DNA from 3 places in the Tolypothrix sp. VBCCA 56010 genome. Region 1 is predicted to be linked to each of the others. Evidence: predicted binding sites of a transcription regulator. Region 1 holds the regulator's gene; each other region holds the start of a gene.
The links. The regulator NtcA, encoded in region 1, controls nitrogen genes in cyanobacteria. The targets are predictions, from matches to a motif close to TNTGTANNNNNNNNTACANA.
Positions count from the first base shown of each region.

Region 1 (7,531 bases):
TAAATACGTTAATAGTTAATAGTTAATACTTAAGTAAGTACGCATAAATAAAAACACCTGTTTCCACAAATTTAATTCATCTTATTTTCTGACAACGCCCATTACCCATTCCCCATTCATTTTTTATGTACTAAAAATAATTTGTCCGTTTTGTATAACAAGTAATCTTACTTTCAGTGGTCCGACTGTATAAATATCTTCTGCTGCAACAGCTTTAATATCCACAGGTTGATCGTACTGCTTTAGTTGAGCAATAAACCGAAGCACCGGACCCTCTACTTGAATATCTTCGACAATTCCTGCATTGCGGGCGCGAAATTGAGAAGCCGAAATTAGCAGTTGTAGCCGCTGCTGCAACTGATAGGATGTCATGGTTTGCGGATCGGCAGTAGTTGTAGCCACGACTTCTCCCCCGGTAAAGACAACTTGATTTCGCGCTGCATCGGCAAAAAATTCTATCTGCTTTTCACCCCTGACGTAATTACCAGCAGAGAAAATTCGCACCGCGTATTCTCGACCATCACTAATCTGCTTGCTGAGTTGCTCAACCCTCTCTTGGGTAACACGTAATATTTGCACATTATTGACAGGATTTGTATTTGGTTCAGCTAATTCTATGTTGGCATTACGGTTAGCTTCTTGTAATAGTTGAATCACAGCAGTACGGGCAACGGCAGGTTCAGGAGCGCGAATTACGCCAGCAGCAATAACTTGACCCCGAACCAAAGCAACTTTACCCAAACGCAAGTAGCGAAAAGACTCGTAATATTTTTCTAGCCTTGCCACTTCCTCTTCTAGATAGTCCTGTTGTGTTTCTAGTTCTTTGAGCCGAGATTCTCTTTGGGTAATTACTTGCTCTCGCGAGGCAATTGCTGAATTGCGCTCTCTGATGAGTCGATCTAGTTGAGAAATTTTTCGATCGCGCTGTTCGATAGTTTCTTGGCGATTAGCAAGTTCGCGATCGCGTTTTTTAATTGCTGTTTGAGCCTCTGCGATCGCTTTTTTGGCTTCATCAAATAATCGTTGGCGTTCTCCCCTCAAGCGTTGAATTCCAGCCACTAGTGCTTTCTGTTGCTGGGAAACGCTTGAGAGTTGATTTATAGCTTGTTTATATCGACTAACAACTTGATCTAGCTGGTTTTGCGTGCGTTGCAGGTTCGCTTGAGTTTGAGCCTGTTGAGCAATAGTACGGTTTAATTGAGCTTGTGTAATTTGTTGTTTAGCATTTGCCTCTTTCAACGATTGATTAGTCTGCTGCAATTGTTGTTGAGCTTGGGTTTGTTCTTTTTTGGCTTTGTCTAGTTCAACTTCTACTTGACTTTTTTGCGCTTCTGCGGTTTTTAGCTGGTCGCGCTTGTGCCTTAAGTCTCTTTGAATATCTTCTAGCTCAAAGACTCCTTTACGCAATCCTTCATCAGCGGCGAATAAAATACCTAAAGTTGACGCGGAAATTAAACCGCCTGTGAAAATAGTTACCAGTACTGCGGTCTTTTTGGGACGCAGCTTGAATAGAGAGAGGCGTGCTTTGCCAACCCGTGTGCCAATGCGATCGCCCACAGTGGCTATCACGCCCCCTAGAATTAAAATTGCCGCTATGAGGATGTACCCGGTGGTCATATAACGCTACCGAATCCTTCCAGATACAGCCTACTACTTTCAGTCATTCTTTGCGGTTAATTTGAGGTTGGCAATAGCAAAACAATTCCCTTTTTAGATTTACCTTCACATAATGGTATTATTTCTAAAAAATGAACGAGCGCTATTGCCTAAGCCTCAATTGTATGCTAAGTAAATTGCCTGCTTAAAGTAACAGGTTTGTGAACAGTAATCTTTTTCTTGTGAATGGAAATCATCTTCTTTTCGCGCAAATCGCCCAGTAAGCGGGTGACGGTGACGCGAGTCGAACCAATTGCCTCAGCGATCGCCTGATGAGATAGCTTCAGATCAATTGTAATTCCATCCGCACAAGGAATGCCAAAATCCCGACACAGAATCAACAGAAAACTCACCAACCTCGAACCCATATCTCGGTGAGCGAGAGTTTCAATCATCATCTCTGTCTGTAAAATGCGCGAAGATAGACCCCGCAACATTAACATCGACAATTCGGGATTTTCCTTCAGTGCTTGCTCAACCTGTTCAATTGGTGCTGAAAGCAAGTCCACGGGTGTAAAAGCAACAGCATGGTAAAACCGATCTGACTTATTTCCCGTTAGTAATGACAATACACCAAAAACGCTATTTTCCCTTAGTAGTGCTACAGTTATTTCTTCTCCTGCCTCATAAACCCTGGAAAGTTTTACAGCACCTTTCAAAAGAAAATAAACTCTTTCGGCAGGATCGCCAGGAAAAAAGATCGTTTTATTGCGTTCAAACGTTTCCACAACCGGCGGAAACGCTCCGGTTGCCATTTGACGAAAAACATTTGCTAGGGCTTTATCTTGTGCCACGATCATCTACCTTCCCCTACCCAATGCCGGAAAAATTAAAACTGATTTCCTAAGAATACACCCGAAAAATCAATAACACACCGTCAACCTTTTTGTACTTTACTATACTTATGGTCATATATTCATAGCTATTTGTTTATAATGATACATAATTTTTGATAGTTCCAGCTACTAGTCCTTAATAGCTACGATCCAAAGTTGTACTCAACAGGTTTTTTCTCAAAAAATTCACGCTTTCTTGAGAATATCTTAAGGAAGAAGCAAGAATCTATTCATTCCCCAAGGAACCGACGACAAAATACTCAATAGCAAATACTGCTAAAACTCTCGACAAACCAGGCTCAGATTCTAGTATGCTCAATCTGTGATCGTGTACGTTAAAAATTTTTATGTTAAATCTCGCCGGGAAAAACGCTCTAGTCACAGGCATTGCCAACAACCGCTCGATCGCTTGGGGAATAGCCCAACAACTGCACTCTTGCGGCGCCAACATCGGTATTACTTACCTTCCAGATGACCGAGGTAAAATGGAAAAAAAAGTCGCGGAATTGGTCGAACCCCTCAGTCCTAGTTTGTTTCTTCCGTGTAATGTAGAAAATGATGAGCAAATTCAATCTACTTTTAATACAATCGCCGAAAAGTGGGGCAAATTAGATATTTTGATCCACTGTCTTGCTTTTGCGAACAAAGAAGATTTGACTGGAAATTTTAGTCAAACCTCGCGTCCAGGTTTTAATAAAGCTTTAGAAGTTAGCACTTACTCATTAATCCAGCTAGCAGGTGCAGCCAAACCTTTAATGACAGAAGGTGGTAGCATTGTTACGCTCACATATTTAGGTGGCGTTAAAGTGATTCCTAACTACAACCTCATGGGAATCGCTAAAGCCGGCTTAGAAATGAGCGTGCGTTACCTTGCATCTGAATTAGGTCCGCAAAATATTCGCGTAAATGCCATCTCCGCAGGTCCGATTCGCACTTTAGCATCGAGTGCCGTGGGCGGCATTTTGGATATGATTCATCATGTAGAGCAAGTTGCACCTTTACGACGCACTGTCAGTCAACTAGAAGTAGGCAATGCGGCAGCTTTTTTATCTAGCGATTTAGCCAGCGGAATTACTGGACAAGTCCTGTATGTAGATGCAGGATATGAAATCATGGGGATGTAAAATTGGGCAAAGGGCCCTATCGCATTGGGGAGGACACCTGCACAGTCAGGGCAATGCCCGACTTGAGCAGTGTGTCCGCCATCGGCAGTGCGTTGGAGAGCCAGCGCCGTGGGCGGCTTTGCCGACTTGAGGCATCTGGTGTCCGGGTTTCCGGGCAGCCGTGCATCTGCCGTAATTGATAATTATTCCCATATTCCATGCCCCATGCCCCATGCCCCATGCCCCATGCCCCATTCCCCATTTCCTATGCAAATAAGCGATCGCCAACTTCTTTCCTCACACCACGACCAGCCAAATAAAACTTCTCGCATTGCCTCAGTTAGCCGCACTACTGGTGAAACCGATGTGCAAGTCACCATCAACCTAGATGGTACAGGTATTTGTAATGCCGCAACTGGCATTCCCTTTTTGGATCACATGCTGCATCAAATAGCTTCCCACGGACTGATTGACTTGGATGTTCAAGCTAAGGGAGACTTAGAAATTGATGACCACCACACCAACGAAGATGTAGGTATTACTTTAGGGCAAGCATTAAGCCAAGCATTAGGCGATCGCAAAGGCATTGTCCGCTTTGGTAATTTCCTCGCACCTTTAGATGAAGCTTTAATTCAAGTGGCGCTGGATTTTTCCGGTCGTCCCCATATAAGCTATGGTTTAGAAATTCCTACGACTCGCGTGGGAACTTACGACACCCAACTAGTACGGGAATTTTTTGTAGCGGTGGTAAATCATAGCCAAATGACGCTACACATCCGTCAACTTGATGGCATTAATTCCCATCACATTATTGAAGCGACATTTAAGGCGTTTGCGAGGGCAATGCGGATGGCGGTAGAAATCGATACCCGTCGTGCTGGTATGATTCCCAGTTCTAAAGGCGTTTTATGAAGAAGAGGGGGAAAGGTTAAAGGGTAAAGGGAAAAGGAAGAAGTAGTTTTAAACATTCGTACTAATTTTAAATCAAGGATGCCCCTTTGCCCTTTGCCCTTTGCCCTTTGCCCTTTTCCCTTTGTATAAATATAATATCTTTGCTGTAGCCACAAGCACAATTTAAATAGAAATGAAGTCTGTTGCAGATACGCCTGATTCTCAACTAAGTACTACAGACCGTGCGCCAGTAGTGTTAACTTCCGAGTTAAGAAAAGTCTATCGTACCGGCTTTTGGATGAATCAAAAAGTCGTATCCCTCAAAAGCTGTTCTTTAAAAGTTTACAAGGGAGAAACCTTTGGTTTGTTAGGACCAAATGGTGCAGGGAAAACTACGCTTTTAAAATTGTTGCTGGGAGTTATCCGTCCCACGGCTGGACGAGGATTATTATTGGGTAGACCGCTAGGCGATCGCACTGTTAAAGAACGTATCGGCTATTTACCTGAAAATGCCTATTTGTATGATTATCTCACTGGCTGGGAATTTTTGCAGCTAGCAGCCGGACTATTCCAAATTCCCCAAAGCGTGCAACGCCAACGCATCCCGGAACTGGTAGAATTAGTGGGCTTATCTCCAACGGATGCTCGCAAAAAACAGATGCGTCGCTACTCCAAAGGAATGCTACAGCGTGTGGGTATGGCACAGGCATTAATTAACGATCCAGAACTGGTGTTTTTAGATGAACCAATGTCTGGACTCGATCCGGTGGGACGCTATCAAATGCGAGAAATTATCCTATCGTTAAAAGCTGCTGGCAAGACAATTTTTTTCAATAGCCATATTCTCAGTGAAGTAGAGAAAATATGCGATCGCGTTGCTATTCTCTCTCAAGGTCAATTAATTTGCTCTGGTTCCCTCAATCAACTTTTAGGAACTAAAAGCACATATCGTGTCAAAGGTCAAGGTGGTGACTCGGAAGTTCTCAAAAAATGGATACCTAGTCTAGAATTTGAACCTGATGGTTCTTGGCAAGGCGAACTACAAAAAGATTACTATGATTTTCTTGCTAGTCTCCGCTTGATGAATGGGCAGATTATTGCTATGAACTTGTCTGGTCTTTCCTTAGAAGAGTTTTTTATGCAACAAGTTAAAAAATAAAATCATTCTGTTAAGTAATATAACAAAGCAACTATGCTAAAAGCTGTAATGCTGAGAAAATCTAATATGAGTTTATTTATAATCAAGTTATTTGGAAAATATACCAGTCTTAAATAGAAGCCTGAAAAATAAGATTCCCGACTTCTTCAAGAAGTCGGGAATCTGAAGGAATCAGTTCAGCTCGATTTTTTCATAAATTAGCTAGTCTTTTTATACCTAGTTGATTATATTTATCAAAACTATACTTTTTTTGTTCTCTTTTATAAAGCCTGCATGAGATTTGAAAATATCGTTCTTTGCGCTACATCATCTTAGTATATAATCAAGAAAAGAAAATTTGATGCTTGCCTAAATTGAATTTATTCCTTCTCGAAAATTTGCCGAATAAAACTTTAAGTTAACTTTACCAAAAATTCAAATCAAATCAACAATTTGCCTCCGGAAAAAAAAGCTTTTTTATGAAAATAAGAATGTTGGGGAACTTGAATACTTACGTATAGTCAAGAGAAGAATGTTAATAGAGCACTTTATTTATGGTGGTATCAGCTAAGTATGCTTAATACAGGTATGTTGAAATTCCTCACCCAGTCAGTTGCAAGTGTAGCGTTGTTAATGGCTCTTAGTGTCGCTTTGCCGGATGTTAGCCAAGCTCAAAGACAACCCCGAGCAGCAGCAGCTACCAGACAACTCGATGCAAATTACACCTTAGGAGGAGGCGATCGCATCCGGGTTAACGTGTTTGAAGTGCCAGAATATACGGGCGAGTACCAAATACCTCCTGGAGGCGCGATCAACCTACCTTTGATTGGCAGCGTCGCCGTTCAAGGGCTAACAACCGAACAAGCATCTGACGAAATTGCCAGAAGATATGCTCGCTTTCTCAAACGTCCCCTAATCTCAGTCAATCTTTTATCACCTCGTCCGATTAACGTTATCGTCGCTGGAGAAGTGTCACGTCCTGGCGCTTACTCTCTCAGCTTGCAAGGAGGCGCCGGTAACGATCCTGGCGTGCAATACCCAACCGTATTAGCCGCAATTACAACAGCTCAGGGGACACTCAGTAATGCGGATATAACTCAAGTGCAATTACGGCGCAAGCTAGGACGCAGCGGTCGAGAGCAAGTAGTCACAATCAATTTGAAAGAACTCATCCGAACAGGCAGGTTATCACAAGATATTACCTTGCGGGATGGAGATACGATTGTTGTGCCAACAGCAGCCAGACTCGACTTGGCAGAAGCACGCAATTTATCTGCCGCTAACTTTGCCGCTGACCCCACCAGACCCCGCACGGTAGCAGTAGTTGGTGAAGTGAATCGTCCGGGATCGTATCTTGTTACCCAAGGTGATACAGGTGGGGGAAACGCAGGTAGTGCTGGGGCTGGGGTAAGTATCACCGGTCAGCCAACTGTAACGCGGGCACTTCAGTTAGCTGGAGGAATTACACCACAAGCTGACATTCGCAACGTCAAAATCCGCCGACAGACAAGAGCCGGTGGAGAACAAATTATAGATATCAATCTTTGGCAACTATTGCAAAGTGGTGATGTCAATCAAGACACAATTTTGCAAGACGGAGATACGATTTTCTTCCCAACTGCAACAGAAATTAACGCAGCAGATGCTACCGTGTTAGCTAATACTACTTTGTCTGCGGCTACTATTCAAGTTGGGGTAGTAGGCGAAGTTAAAAGACCCGGGACTGTAGATATTAAGCCTAATAGTTCCTTAAATCAAGCGATACTTGCTGCGGGTGGATTCGATGGTGCTAATGCTAGCAGTTCTGCTGTCGATTTGGTTCGCCTCAATCCTGATGGTACTGTCAGCAAACGTAAAGTCAAAGTCGATTTTTCCGCAGGCATTAATCCGCAAACTAATCCGATACT
Region 1 covers NZ_JBPAOH010000091.1:12,299-19,829, reverse strand. The annotation lists gene AABK37_RS25980 (DUF3084 domain-containing protein) at 124-1,617, opposite strand; gene ntcA (global nitrogen regulator NtcA) at 1,785-2,456, opposite strand; gene fabI (enoyl-ACP reductase FabI) at 2,840-3,616, shown strand; gene hisB (imidazoleglycerol-phosphate dehydratase HisB) at 3,863-4,507, shown strand; gene AABK37_RS25960 (ABC transporter ATP-binding protein) at 4,680-5,645, shown strand; gene AABK37_RS25955 (polysaccharide biosynthesis/export family protein) at 6,198-7,531, shown strand, end outside.

Region 2 (7,531 bases), on a different contig from region 1:
TTTTTGTGCCTCACCATATAACTCATGCGGTTGCAGTTGTCGTAAATTAGTGCGTTCCCGCAAAACCACCCGCGAATCATTTCGCAAACCCCAATCAACTTGACCGTAACCCACATCAACCCCGTAAACTAGCTTTGCCCCAGCTTGCAAAAGACAATCAGTAAAGCCTCCCGTCGAAATACCGCCATCCAAACAAACCCGTCCTGACACAGAAATATTAAAAAATTCTAAAGCCTTCGCCAACTTCTCACCGCCACGAGAGACAAAACGCGATCGCTCCTTAATCCTAATATCTGCCGCGACATCAACCACCGTCCCCGCCTTATCCACAACCTGTTGATTAACAGTCACCTCCCCCGCTTGAATCAACCGTTGCGCCAAAGCGCGGGAAGTACACAAATTTAACTCCACCAATAACATATCCAATCGCTGCTTAACCAACTACTCCCTTCCCGATAAAAGAATACCTAAAACGAACCGCCAAGACACCAAGGAAGCCAAGGAAAGAGTTATTCGCATCAGGAGTCTTTTTTCTTCCTTCGTGTCCTTCGCGCCTTCGCGGTTCGTAAAAAAGCGAGTCTCCAAAAGAAACTCGCTCTATTTTATCTTCTGAGGCGAACCCCGAATAAAAACTAAATATCCTGCTCGCTCAACTCCCGCGTCATATAATCAAAAGGCTCATCCAAAAAAGCAGTATTGGTAACACCAGCCGCCGCCACTTGCTCCTTAATAATATCCTTCATAATCTGGATACCGCGAACCGTCGGACCAATAGGCACACCCAAAGAATTGTAAGTTTCCCGCAGCCCTTGCAGCACCCGCTCATCTAGAACATCCATACTACCAGCAACCAGCGCATAAGTAGCGTAGCGCAAATAGTAATCCATATCCCGCAGACAAGCCGCATAGCGACGAGTAGTGTAAGCATTTCCACCGGGGCGAATCAACTCCGGCTGTTCTTCAAATAACTGAGAACCAGCCTGTTTGACAACCGACGCCGCATTAGAATTAATTGCCCCAGCTGCTTGTACTCGTGCTGTACCACTTTCAAAGTAAGACTTGAGACTGTCGATCGCATTCCGGTCAAAATACCGTCCAGCTACGTCATAATTCTTAATTAAACTTGTTACTGCATCCCGCATTCCTTTTTCTCCAATCAATCCTATTTATGGTTTGATATTTATCTGGCTGCTTTTATGCGCCTATAAATTTTTTGTGCTACGGCAAAAGTCTCAGCACAAAAAGTAATCCATCAGCTACTTAAAGGATTCTATGTCAAAGTTGACCCTGTGAAATGAACTGTTAAGTTTTGTGAAACTGGTTAAGCAAAGGTAAATATAAACTTTAATCATGAGTTTTTGTAGCTTATGCAACAAAATTACCTAATGTCCTATCTTTAGGATATTCCAGGTATCTCACAATTTGGTTTCACCAAGCAGGGTCAGAATGCATTGAAAATTTCAGTTCTACCTTAGTAAATAAGCATACAAGGAGTAACCATGACAACCCCACAAGAAGTCTTGAAGATGATTCAGGACAACAACATTCAGATGATCGATCTGAAATTCATCGATACGCCAGGAACTTGGCAGCACCTCACGGTGTTTCATAACCAAATTGATGAGAGTTCATTTTCTGAGGGTGTACCTTTCGACGGTTCGAGTATTCGGGGTTGGAAAGCGATCAACGAATCAGACATGGCAATGGTTCTCGACCCGAACACAGCCTGGATCGATCCGTTCATGGCAGAGCCAACACTGAGTATAATTTGTAGCATCCAAGAACCGCGTACAGGTGAACCTTACAATCGCTGTCCCCGCGTTATTGCCCAAAAAGCAGTAGACTACGTGGTTTCTTCGGGCATTGGTGACACTGTTTTCTTTGGTCCAGAAGCTGAATTTTTCATCTTTGATGATGTCCGCTTTGACCAAAACGCTAACTCCGGCTACTATTATGTAGACTCTGTAGAAGGTCGTTGGAATTCCGGTAGAGAAGAAGGTCCCAACCTCGGCTATAAACCGCGCTTCAAAGAAGGTTACTTTCCAGTTCCCCCCACCGACACTTTCCAAGACATCCGCACAGAAATGCTGCTGACAATGGCAAAATGCGGCGTACCCATTGAAAAACAGCACCACGAAGTCGCAAGCGGTGGACAATGCGAACTCGGTTTCCGCTTTGGTAAATTAATCGAAGCTGCTGACTGGCTGATGACTTACAAATATGTCATCAAGAACGTTGCCAAGAAATACGGCAAAACCGTTACCTTCATGCCCAAGCCAATCTTCGGCGATAACGGTTCTGGGATGCACTGTCACCAATCTATCTGGAAAGACGGTCAACCTTTATTTGCAGGCGATAAATACGCTGGTTTGAGCGAAATCGCGCTGCATTACATAGGTGGTATCCTCAGACACGCACCCGCACTGTTGGCAATTACCAACCCCACCACAAACTCTTACAAGCGCTTAGTACCTGGTTATGAAGCACCTGTAAACTTAGCTTATTCCCAAGGTAATCGTTCAGCTTCTATCCGTATTCCTCTTGCCGGCAATAACCCCAAAGCAAAACGCTTAGAATTCCGTTGTCCGGATGCGACTTCTAATCCTTACTTGGCATTCGCTGCGATGCTTTGTGCTGGTTTAGATGGTATCAAGAACAAAATCGATCCAGGTGAACCTCTAGATAAGAATATCTACGAACTTTCGCCAGAAGAACTGGCTAAGGTTCCTTCTACACCCGGTTCTTTAGAATTGGCTTTGGAAGCATTAGAAAACGATCATGCTTTCTTAACAGAACCAGGTGTGTTTACTGAAGACTTCATTCAAACTTGGATTTCTTACAAGTTAGATAACGAAGTTAACCCAATGCGTCTGCGTCCTCATCCTTACGAATTTGGTCTTTACTACGATTGTTAAATTCTAGGGACTAGGGACTAGGGTCTAGGGACTAGGGACTAGGGATAAGTTGTTTAAAATAGCAATCCTCAGTCAGCCTAAATACGATATTTGAGAACATAATTAAGCCACCGCTAAAGGTGGCTTTTTTTTGATTAGCTGTCAGGGTTATTTTCATTTCTAGTCCCCAGTCCCCAGTCCCCAGTCCCTAGCTCATTGTGGCATTGCTGCGATCGTAAGTCATGCGAACGGTAGGTTCTATTTTGCCTTGAATCGGGTTCCAGTAGTGGGATGCTTCGCCAGCAGGAAGACCAAGTTCTTCACCAACACGTTCCAGCATCGATTGTTGACGATTCTTGACCAGCTGGTAATGACGCATCATCAAAGCACGCGCTTTTTCTTGGGTAGACATATCAAATTCCTCTTTATTGTTTTAATGATTTATAGATTCGTTTTTCATCTACGTTACTACTATATCAAGAAAATCTGTAACCAAAGTTACAAAATGCCTGTTTGCAATAAAACTTAATATTTAGGAGGTAAAGTAATGCCACTACGAAGCCCGACACCCTTCTAGGGTGAACGGCTAAAAGCTTCGCGATCAAATAATCCGCTCAGATTGACTTCAGACTTCAGACTTGACACTTCATCCTTTAGTCCGCATCTTTCTGAAGATTGATGAGAAAATTTTTACAATTATTTACAACAAAGTACTACAGGTAAAATAATTCCAGCCATTCTCACTCATGTCTGACACTTTGACCAAACTGACTTATCAGACTTTTCAGCAAGGTAAAAATTACTTTGGTCTGGCACACAAAATTTTAAGCACACGCTTAATGAATCTCATTTCTCCCAGTCAGCACCAGACCAAACCCATCCCAACTGAGCTTTTATTCAAAGTTCAACAAAGGCTAAATAACTTACTTGAAGTTGATTGGGAAGATGCTGAACGGGGGATGTATCCTACAAGCTTACTATTTGATAACCCGTGGTTGGACTTTTTCCGCTACTATCCAGCTGTGTGGTTAGATTTACCCCAAATTTGGGAGCGGGGTAACCAAAAGAAATATCAAGAATTTTCCCAAAATGTAGATATTGAGGGTTATCCCAGCTATTATGTGCAGAACTTCCATCACCAAACTGACGGCTACTTGAGTGATTACTCAGCTAATTTGTATGATTTGCAGGTAGAAATTCTCTTTGGTGGCTCTGCGGATGCGATGCGACGCCGGATTCTCGCTCCTTTGAAGGAAGGGCTAAAAGTTTTTAGTGATGTGTCACCTCGGCAAATACGTATTTTAGATGTAGCTTGTGGTACAGGTCGCACCATAAAGTTGATTCGCGCTGCTTTGTCTCAAGCGTCTTTGTATGGTACAGATTTATCGCCGGCTTATTTGCGTAAGGCTATAGAACTGTTATCCCAAATACCAGGGGAGTTACCGCAACTCTTACAAGCTAATGCGGAAGAGTTACCTTATTTAGATAACTATTTCCATGCTGTCACTTCTGTTTTCCTTTTCCATGAGTTACCCCCGACGGTACGTCAGCGGGTAATTGAGGAATGCTTCCGGGTGACAAAACCAGGTGGGGTGTTTATTATCTGTGATTCAATTCAGATGAGCGATTCTCCGGAAATGGAACCAATCATGGAAAACTTCCATGAAACTTTCCACGAACCTTACTACAAGAATTACACCACAGATAATCTGGTGGAGCGTTTAGAAAAAGCGGGTTTTGAGAATATTGAGATGCAAGTCCACTTTATGAGTAAGTATTTGATTGCTCGCAAGCCAGCATAACATTTTTGCGGATATTTGCAGCACGCGCGATCGCTCTACGTTTTTCCACCAATAAAGGTAGGGCGATCGCTACACGTTATAATGATCAACCGAGCTAGTACTAAGCTACTATCAAAAATAGCGGTTTACAAAACTCTATAAAAACTATGACTGTTGCTTACCCACGTAAATTTCAGAATGCTTTGGGTGCGAGAGATATCTTAAATCGGGTAGTGAGCGATCGCGAAATTCATTTAATCACCCTCAACCGCTACCGTTACAGCGAACAACGCAGCTGCAAAGACCTTACTGATTTAATTGAACTACTTAACGGCAAACCACCAGAATTAGTCCGAGATTTATCACATCATATCTCAGATGAAGCTCGTCACGCCATGTGGCTAACTGATTTGTTGGTGGAGTTGAAAAGTGATGTGGGAACTCCCCCTGGTTCATCCTACATCAACGAATTTGAAAGGCTCTTAGACAGCGACCAAAAAGATCCAGTTAAAGACCTTGATGATTTTCTGATTTCTTCCCTCGCAGCGATTAATGTCACTGAAAAACGAGGTTGCGAATATTTCTCAGCACACATTTACGCTCTCAAGCAAGCACCGCAAACCGAAGAAAATATTAAAATTCGGGAAACGATTGAGAAAATCCTGCCAGAAGAAGCAGGACACGTCCGCTGGGGTAATCGTTGGTTAGCAGAAATTGCCCGCAAGAGTCCAGAACATCAACAACAGGTGGAAAAGGCAAAGCGGAAATATGCAGCAATTGAACAAGCAGCGTTTGAATCCGGAATGGATATCACCTTAGGAGCGGAATTGCGCCGAGTTGCCAACTTGGTAGAAGTGGCAAACACAATGCCTGTTTGGGAACGTCCCCAGTATTTAATGGAGCGCTTACCGCAGACTTTGTTAGCACCTGACTTGCAGTTTACCAGAATTATGGCGGCACAAAAGGCTTGGCAGCGCGATCCACAAGCGTTTATGGATAAATTCGTGCCGATGTTCCTTAACGGCATTAAGGGCACAGAAAAGACTAAGCAATCATAAAACAATCCTTGCAGGGTTTTTGTAGAGACGTAGCAATGCTACGTCTCTATATTTATATGTGTTGCGATCGTGAAATGGTATTTTCTAGAACGAACAACATTGCAAATATCAAAGCAGCTCGAGCTACTAAAGCTTAACTGATAGTTTTAATGAGATTCGTTTCTAGATAAGTTGAAGTTGAGCTGGGAATTTTTCGATTATTGTTGTAATTGAAAAACTTTTGATGCTGTCTTGCCGTGAAGCTAGGTTGCTTCGCGTTTTCAGGCAAGGTTTACGACTCTCGTATGTATACAGAAGCTTACTGACGAAGTACTGAGCGATCGCTGCCCGTTTTTGTATCTCTACTGCTATATATGTACTAAGGGTGTATGTATCAAATATTTTGACATAACACCCTGTTTAACTCGATGAAGATTTTCTTGCTACAAGAAAATTGTCGCTTTAACAAGTTACCTTCCCTTATAGTTGTTAAACAGCAGGATATGTCTGACCGACATATTGCATTAACTCTCTGCGTCCGCTACCCCGATGAGGTATTGGCTGCTCTGGTTGGTTAGTTCTGGGTTTGGGCTTGGGTTTCACCGATATAAATTGTTCTGAATCATCATAGGATAGGAACAGATTAGATAAGCGATTTGCCATCGCTTGACAGTTAAAAGCTAAGGAGCCGAATACTAAGCTAGTAATTAGAAGTGAAATAGTTGCACGCATAACAAGTGTCTATTTTGGAACTCTCCACTTCACTTATACTTAGTTTTTTTTTCTGCGTCCGGACATTTTGACAAAAGCAACGTTTTTGACTGAAAAAAATGCCATGATTATTTTTCAATATGTTCAACTAATAACCAATTACCAGCACGATTCCAGGAACCGCAAATTTGTAGCGGTTGCTTATCAACAAAATTTTGCAGTTGCTCGTCTATATGCGATCGCAAGGTCACAATTGGTAAAGGCAATTGGTTTTGAGTTGCTGTGGTGATGCTAAATCTGTAATCTTGCCGATCTAGGCGATGGAAGATGCCCCGGAAATATTCTTTATTAAGTGATTGTACGTATTTATTTTCCAAGTAATTGTACTTAATATTAGATGAAATGGGACAATTTCCAGTAGCTGGATAAGCATCTGGGTTGTCTAAGTAATACAGTTGCCAGTCCAGCCATTCCGGATGATCGGGCGGTAAATTGAATAATGGAACGATTGTAGCCGGAGAATGTAAGTCTTGCAACAAAGCATTTTGCAGCATTCTCACAGGTAAATCTCTCGGCTGAATGTTCAACTCAACGCACATAGCAGCTGCCATTCCTGCCGCTTGACCGATGCCCATCACCACAGGTTGCAATCTCGTTGCGCCATTAGTGATATGCGATACAGAGATATTTTTTTCACACACCAATAAACCATCCGTTTGGGCAGGAATTAGACAACGGTAAGGAATTGTAAAGGGAGTTCCTGTCCAACGTCCCCCCCAGCGGATAGATTTGGGTTGTAGCTGGTAGTTGACTCCGGGATAATGGTGGTCATTGGCGTAATTACCAATGGCGATCGCTTCGATATTTAAGGATGCTACTCTACCAAAAGCGATCGGCAAAATATCCTGTTCTCGCACAGTAGTTAGTCCCACCAAACGGCGGCTTTCCCGGTAGTAGGGATGTAGGGCGTAAGCCGTGCTGGAATTTCGGTATTCGGGAAAAACTTGTTCTGCCAAGCCGTAGCGATGACCTAGCTGATTTTGGATAAAATGGGCAAAATTTTGGCTGTGCCAGCGACATTCTTGTAAAAACTCACTTCTTGATGTCT
Region 2 covers NZ_JBPAOH010000203.1:807-8,337, forward strand. The annotation lists gene AABK37_RS37175 (TlyA family RNA methyltransferase) at 1-441, opposite strand, end outside; gene apcB (allophycocyanin subunit beta) at 633-1,142, opposite strand; gene glnA (type I glutamate--ammonia ligase) at 1,500-2,915, shown strand; gene AABK37_RS37190 (hypothetical protein) at 3,103-3,306, opposite strand; gene AABK37_RS37195 (class I SAM-dependent methyltransferase) at 3,641-4,696, shown strand; gene AABK37_RS37200 (ferritin-like domain-containing protein) at 4,843-5,733, shown strand; gene patX (heterocyst-inhibiting protein PatX) at 6,202-6,444, opposite strand; gene AABK37_RS37210 (FAD-dependent oxidoreductase) at 6,552-7,531, opposite strand, start outside.
Region 2: glnA (type I glutamate--ammonia ligase) is a predicted target of NtcA. The motif match lies at 1,358-1,377, and genes of this name have one in related genera.

Region 3 (7,531 bases), on a different contig from region 1:
TTGGCTATTTACTTGAATTTTACCCGCTTTGATTTCTTGAGCTAAAGTGCTTACCTGTGCCGCAAAATCAGGGTTATCCTTCATTTCATCTTCTAAATAAACCGCCAGTTTATTCAAATGGTCTTTTGAGCCTTTTTCTACTTCCTGCAAGGCTTTTTCGGCTCTTGGATTTCCGCGTAACTTATCCCAAATCTTTTGACGCAGTTCGTCCATCTTGGTAAGCGCTGTTTCGGTGAACTTTTCCCCCAGCTTACCGACACCGGACTCGAAAAACTTTTTGAAGGCAAATTCAGCGATCGCCAAAGCTGTTAAGGTTGTTACGGGGTCAGTCATATCTGTAAATCCCTCTGACGCGGGTTGATTTTAATATACTTTTACACGTTTTTAAACAAAATAACGTTCCGACTTTCCGCATTTTTGCTGATAAATTTATAGTCCGACGACTAAAGTCGCGACTACAAGAACAAAGTCCCAGGCTTCCAGCTTGAGGGCTTAACATAAAAGTAAGGTAGCTTAAAGTGTGAGTATTATGAAAAGTGCTGTCCAATCTCGTTATAGCAACGAACAAATTGCCGCTTGGCTGCGGGGATTACTGACAGTCGCGTGGGCGGATGGTAACTTTGATGCCCAAGAACAAGAATTAATAGCTAATATCACTGACAAAGAATTGGCTCCGAAAATCAAGTTTGAGTCACTAGAGCCAATTGAACCAGAGGAATTAGCTGCGGTGTTGGGTAAAAATACAACAGCAGCGGAAAATTTTTTAAGAACAGCGGTGATGGTAGCGATCGCCGATGGTACTTATTCTGCCAGTGAAGACCAACTTTTGCATCAATTGTGCAAAGCCTTAGAACAGCCAGAGGAATTACTCAAAGCGCTGCGCTACACTATAGAACACCCACAGCAACTACAGACTCCTTCCGCCGATTTGACAAAACGGCAACTTGATGCATTGCGCCCGGTGCGTCAGTGGCTAGACAAACTGGAGATTCACGACCCCAGAGTAGCCCGCTTTTTGTGCAAAATGATACCTTCGCAGTGTCCCTTTGAGCGCGATGTCAACCTCTTTGGGCGGAAAATAGTTCACATTCCCCCGATGTGTAAAATCAATCCACTTTATGAACAACTTGTGGGTTTGCGTTTTCGCGCCCTCTCCTATCTAGCAGATGATTGCGGTGAAGATATTTCACCTTATATTTAGGAACGTGGGGAATGGGGCATTGGGCATTGGGCAATGGGCAATTGTTTAATGGGCATTGGGCAATGGGAATAAAAAGAAGTTTCCTCATTTCACGCCAGACCATGCCCCATGCCCCATGCCCCATGCCCCATGACGGCAGGTGCTTCAAGCCGGGGAACCCGTCCAACGCACTGCCTCCCCCATGCCCCATGCCCAATGCCCATTACCAACAACCAACAAACTATGCAATTTATCGATCAAGCAAACATTGAAGTTGAAGCCGGCAAGGGTGGCGATGGTATTGTTGCCTTTCGTCGGGAGAAGTATGTGCCGGCTGGTGGTCCCTCTGGCGGAAATGGGGGACGCGGTGGTTCGGTCATTTTTGTGGCGAAGGAAAATTTGCAAACTTTGCTAGATTTCAGATACAACCATCGCTTTCAAGGTGAAAACGGTGGACGCGGGGGACCAAATAACTGTACCGGCGCAAATGGTAAGGATTTAACTGTCGAAGTTCCCTGCGGTACGGCTATTTATGATGCGGAAAGTGGCGAACTGTTGGCAGATTTAATTGAGCAAAACCAGACTTTTGTGGTAGCTAAAGGTGGTAAAGGTGGCTTGGGAAATCAACATTTTTTGAGCAACCGCAACCGCGCTCCAGAATACGCGCTCCCAGGATTACCAGGAGAAATAAAGCAACTTAGATTAGAGTTGAAACTGTTAGCAGAAGTAGGAATTATTGGACTACCAAATGCAGGAAAATCGACTTTGATATCAGCTTTGTCAGCAGCACGTCCGAAAATTGCTGATTATCCGTTTACTACTTTGATACCAAACTTGGGTGTAGTGCGAAAAGCTACAGGCTATGGCACGGTTTTTGCTGATATTCCCGGATTGATTGAAGGTGCTTCTGGTGGTGCGGGGTTGGGACACGATTTTTTGCGTCACATCGAGCGCACGCGGGTACTGTTGCATTTGATAGATGCGACCAGTGAAGATGTTATAGGCGAATATAAAACGATTAAAAAAGAGTTACAAGATTACGGACGAGGTTTAGCAGAGCGATCGCTTGTTTTAGCACTGAACAAAATTGATGCGGTTGATCGAGAATCTGTAGATTTAAATGCCTTAGCGATGGAACTTAATCATCTATCCTTTGCGCCGGTTTTTTTGATTTCCGCTGTTACCGGCGCTGGGTTACAGCCAATGTTACAGGAAATTTGGCGGCTTCTTGATGAACTTAATGTGGTTCAACAAGTGGAGGTGTTGGGATAATGTAGTAAGGACTGAAGTCCTTATCTTAATAATATGAGGACTAAAGTCCTCACTACGAAAGAGGACTAAAGTCCTCACTACCAATTTACAAATAGGGCATAAATATAAGCGATAATTTCCGATATCACAGTTCGCACACCTTCGCTAGAAACCCACCATTTATTTGGATTGTAATTTCCTGGTTTGGCGGCAATTATTCCGACTTTGATTTTCGGGGCAAGTACTTGTTGAAATATTAACCAACTTCTGCGAGTATGGGCATCAGAGGTTAACAAATTCATTGATTTTATCGGTAAATTTGAATTTGCTAGCCACTGACGAAGTGCGATCGCAGATGCATGAGTCCGATCCTTAATTACATCCGGTGTAGGCACAACTGTCACTTTTTCTGGTTGTACACCCAGCTTTTTTAAAGTTGCAGCCGCAATTCCTGCAAAAGTCTTATATTCAGCTAGATAGAATCCTCTTTCTACCGGACCTCCTGTGGTGAATATTTCTCGATAGGAACCGCTTTTAAATTCGGTAAATGCTTGTTCTACTGCGTAGTCTGTTACCCATCCTTCGACAACTAAGACATCGGCTTTGATGGGAGAAGTGACGGCGAGAAACGGGTATAAATGAGTAGTGCTGAAAAACATTACAGAAATCATTAAAGCGATCGCTATTACCCATCCCGGCGCCGTCAGCGTCCACATTTGTTGGCGTTTTAGCAGCCTGATTTTTGGTATTTTGGAATTTTGATGGTTTTTCCTGGGCATTAAGCTGTTTTTATACTCTTGCTTTTCAAATAAGCAAACACAGATTTGTCCCCGATATCCGGAGGAATTTCTTGTACAGCTTTCCGCAATGCGAATACTACAAACAAAATTGCCCAGATTCCTAATAAAATCCGTTCTGCTTGAATTGGCAAAACTCCTACTAAATGTCCCAGCAGCAGTATCGGCACTGTAAACGTTAATACTTTAGTTTCCAGACGGTTGAAGCAAAAAGCTTCTTTGAAAAATATACCTGTTAAGGCTGCGAAGATAAAACCCACTCCGAATAAAGTCAGGGGGTGAGTGTAAACTGTGACAGCAAAAGGTTGACTGTCAAAATGTCCGAATACAAATGAAGAAATGCAACCAATCAGCCAGAACACTTGTAAAAGTCGGTGCAGCGGTGCTAAGTAGATATGAATAGTCAGTAAACTTACACCCAAAGCAAGACAAAAGACAGTATACAAAGGTGTAATTGCTTGGATGGAAATTGGGTTGGTGTAAAACAATACCAAAACGCTGGCGATCGCAAAGCTGAGTGCGGCTACCATTAAAGCAGTGCGATAGATAATTACACCAGTGCGATCGCTTTGATTAATTGTAAATTCGCCAAACTGACCTTGATAAACTTGTAATGGCGATTCTGTTAGAGTCATAACAATCTTGGATTTGAATCTATATTTCCTATGCTAGGAGAGATTATCCACTTTTTTGCTCGTTGATGTTAGTTAGTCTTCATTCTACGATCGCATCCCCGCAAAACTTCTGCTTAGAACCCCGACTTCTCTAAGAAATCGGGGTTCTTCTGCGTTAAAAATACTTCTACTACATCTCCCAACTGTATATGCATCTGTGTCTGTGCATTACCGCTGTTGATAGCAATTTCTACCCAACCGTGACTGCCAATTAAAGCGATCGCATCCCCAATCTGCACATCAGCGTAAGTTTCACAACCTGGTATCGTCAATCCCGCAGCTTTCACATACCAGGTTTTATCTTGCACGTAACTTGCAGAAATATTGCTGATTAAGTTGCCAAAATGGTCAATATATTGTATGCAACCCGTTACACCAGTTTGTGTTAAACTGCATTCTGCTAAATTTAACTTTATCAGCTTTGCTGAATCGATTTCTTTGCCTAGCTCTTTTAAAGAAACACCGCTCTTCAGATGCGCTGCCACAGGTGCAAAAATATCTCTACCGTGAAAAGTTCTGCTAGGTTGTTGAGTTCGCCAATATTGAGAGTTTGTCAGTTCGACTGCGCTAATGGCAGGACTTTGACTAAATACTCCGCTAAATATACCATTGTCAGGTCCCACCAAAAACCCATCAGCTAATTGTAAGGCGATCGCTCTCCTGATTCCTCCCACTCCCGGATCTACCACCGCTACATGCACTGTCCCCTTTGGAAAATAAGCATAAGCATTCATCAAGCAAAATCTCGCCGCAGCGATGTTTTGCGGCGGAATTTGGTGCGTTAAGTCTATCACTGTTAATTTTGGGTTGATTTGGGCGATTACTCCCTTCATTACGCCGACATACACATCGCGATCGCCAAAATCGCTGAGTAACGTAATTTGACTCATCTAACAAAAAAATATTTTCATTAAAATATATCAAACCACATATTTCTGTAGCTTATGTTACGGAAGTTGTGCTATATTAATAAATGAAGATATAAAGGAAAAAACTTATGCTTAATAACAGAATGCAAGCAGCAAAACAAGCTGATGAAACTCATCACCAAAATTTGCAAAAAAACCTAGAACATCGCTTGCAAGTAGCTAGAGCTAAAGGTGACGAAAAGCTAGTACGTCAACTAGAAGCCGAAATGAAGTATATAGGTTAAATCAGCGCCACAATTGTAAAGATTTATTTCTTGATAAACAGCCCGCGAAAGCGGGTTTTCTTTTTTGGCGTTACATCATATTTGGTAAATTACCCATAATTTCCGTAAAGCTGCGCTTTACATCCCCTCCCCTACTAGGGGAGGGACGAATTTGGCTAAAGGCAAATTCAGGGAGAGGTTTGTTTTAAAGCCCTAACCAACAGTTTTATACTCTGTGTCTGCTGCACTCGCTTTGGGAGTAATTATATAAGCGGCGTGGGGACTTTTAAAAGTTGTTTGCGCTTGTGGGTGTTGGCATTGGATCGCAGTCGTAACGTGTTCTGCTTCGTCATCGCGAATGCAGACAAAGACATCATACAAGTTGTTAATCACCGGGCGGCGATCGTAAGGACGACGGGATGTTTGAAATTCGTCGAACATATACAAGTCCCCATCGCGGTAATAGTTGATTGCAACTATCGGTGCGGGTAGCTGTTTCAGTTTCGCTGCATTTCTACGCAGAAAGTTATCATAAGTGTGGTAGGCATGTTCTTCTACCAATTGGCTGAAGTAGTAAGCGTGACGCGGTGAAACCATGTATAAAAATACAATCACCCAGTAGTAAATCAAGGCTGTAAAACGGGCAAGAAATCTATCAATAAAGCGGCGATTTCCGCCTAAAGATTCCATAATTAGCAGGTGATGGTATTCATTCCAAGCTTGAGCAAAGTGGACTTTGAGCCATTCAGCTTTGCGCCATATCCCTAAAGTTTCGTATAAGTGCAGTACTGAAACAAAGGAAAAATAAGGAACACGCGCCACGGTTTCCAAAACGTAAAAACGGGCGTAAGGACGTTTTTTATATAACTTGTCGATAACGAAAACTAAGCAATTGACGAGAAATTTAATCATTTTTTATGCTTCACCGTGGTATCATTAAAAGTCAATCAGCCATTGATTGTTGTGCCCTGTCATTGTTGATACTGATTGAGTTGATTAAATTCCGGTAAATGTTGATAAATTCGTGTCTGCACGAGCAGATTTTCTACACCTGCTGTTGTGGTTGTAATTGCTACTTGAATAATTCTGCTATATTGCAGTCGCCACTGTAGTGCATTAGAAATTGTTAAATAGCCAATTTCTGGCGGTTGCTGCAAAATTCTTTCTGCAAGTGCTTCACGTCCAATTTCATCTAAAGGAAAATTGCGTTCCTCTAAAAACGCCACTATATCATCTTTGTTACCATTGCGGCGTAAAATTTCTCTTAAACCGTAGGTTGTTTGATAGTCTCCGGTTTGTTCTCGTGCCACAAAGACAACGTGTTGGAAGTTTAAACTAGCAGTGTGAGAAATGCGATCATCAATTTTTTCGTATGCAAATATTAGGAGATGATAACCTAATCCATACACCTTTTGACTAGCATTGCGGAAAGGACATGAAGACTGTGGTTGTCGAATTGACGTCACTTTTAAATCAACCTCTAATCCCGGAAAGTCAATCCCCAAAGCAGCACTACCAAGAGTGTACTCATACATTGCAGACAAATATTGATTAAAAGCAAATTCAACGTATGTTCCTACTGCTTTGCCATCTGTAATACCATATAAATTCGGAATTGGTGTTTGACTCAATGAGAGACAAAAGTCTCGTGCAGCACTTTTGAGAGCAATTAAAGTTAGCACTTCCATTTTTTAAATAGCCAAACTTAATTGTTGCCAGCCAGACTTACTAAATTCAAAGTTTCTTTTACCAATTCTTTGGCACACCCACTCTACACAAGCGGGTACAATCGCATTACCAAATAGTGCATATTGATCGTAAATTCTGGCAATTCGACACCAGTCATCAGGAAAGCCCATAAGTCGGGCATATTCGATATTAGTTAAACGGCGAAATTTATCATCCACTTGGTAGCGTTCATAATGCCTGGAAGTCGATGCAGTCAAAGTTGACGCAATTCCATTAGTCCCAAATATTGTATAACCAAGTCTGGCACCTCCGTCTTGGTTGTACAATATTTCAACTCCATTACAATAACGATTTACAGCTTTACTTTGTTTGATGCGTTCCAAGGTATCAGCAGTAAAATAAAACTCAGGAGCGACTATTGACTCATCCTGAAGAATATCCTTAAGCCTCTTTCTCGGCTGGATGTCTGGCAAGGCAGAAAGATGTTGAGTATACATTTTATTTTTATAGGCAATTCCCCAGTTATCGTTTTTGCTTTTTATAGATATGATAGGCAACATATATTTTTCCAGTTTCTCCTCTGATTGTGTCAACGAAAATTTATCACTATCTGTTAAAAATACCGACAGGGTTTCTAAAGCAAGAGGTGTTATATCTGTTGAGTTTAATTTAGTACCAAAGATAAAAACTCTATCTCTATTTTGAGGAATACCGAATTGAAGCGGATTAATTATTCTCCATTCCACAAAATAATCTAATTCAGAAAGTGCATTTAAAATCAACCTAAAATGATAGCCGCTTTCCATCG
Region 3 covers NZ_JBPAOH010000022.1:22,237-29,767, reverse strand. The annotation lists gene AABK37_RS10390 (hypothetical protein) at 1-333, opposite strand, end outside; gene AABK37_RS10385 (DUF533 domain-containing protein) at 530-1,201, shown strand; gene AABK37_RS10380 (hypothetical protein) at 1,213-1,452, shown strand; gene obgE (GTPase ObgE) at 1,424-2,452, shown strand; gene AABK37_RS10370 (YdcF family protein) at 2,530-3,210, opposite strand; gene AABK37_RS10365 (DUF2301 domain-containing membrane protein) at 3,210-3,863, opposite strand; gene AABK37_RS10360 (SAM hydrolase/SAM-dependent halogenase family protein) at 3,977-4,792, opposite strand; gene pirA (arginine synthesis PII-interacting regulator PirA) at 4,900-5,055, shown strand; gene AABK37_RS10350 (alternative oxidase) at 5,248-5,946, opposite strand; gene AABK37_RS10345 (restriction endonuclease) at 6,006-6,722, opposite strand; gene AABK37_RS10340 (DNA cytosine methyltransferase) at 6,726-7,531, opposite strand, start outside.
Region 3: pirA (arginine synthesis PII-interacting regulator PirA) is a predicted target of NtcA. The motif match lies at 4,837-4,856, and genes of this name have one in related genera.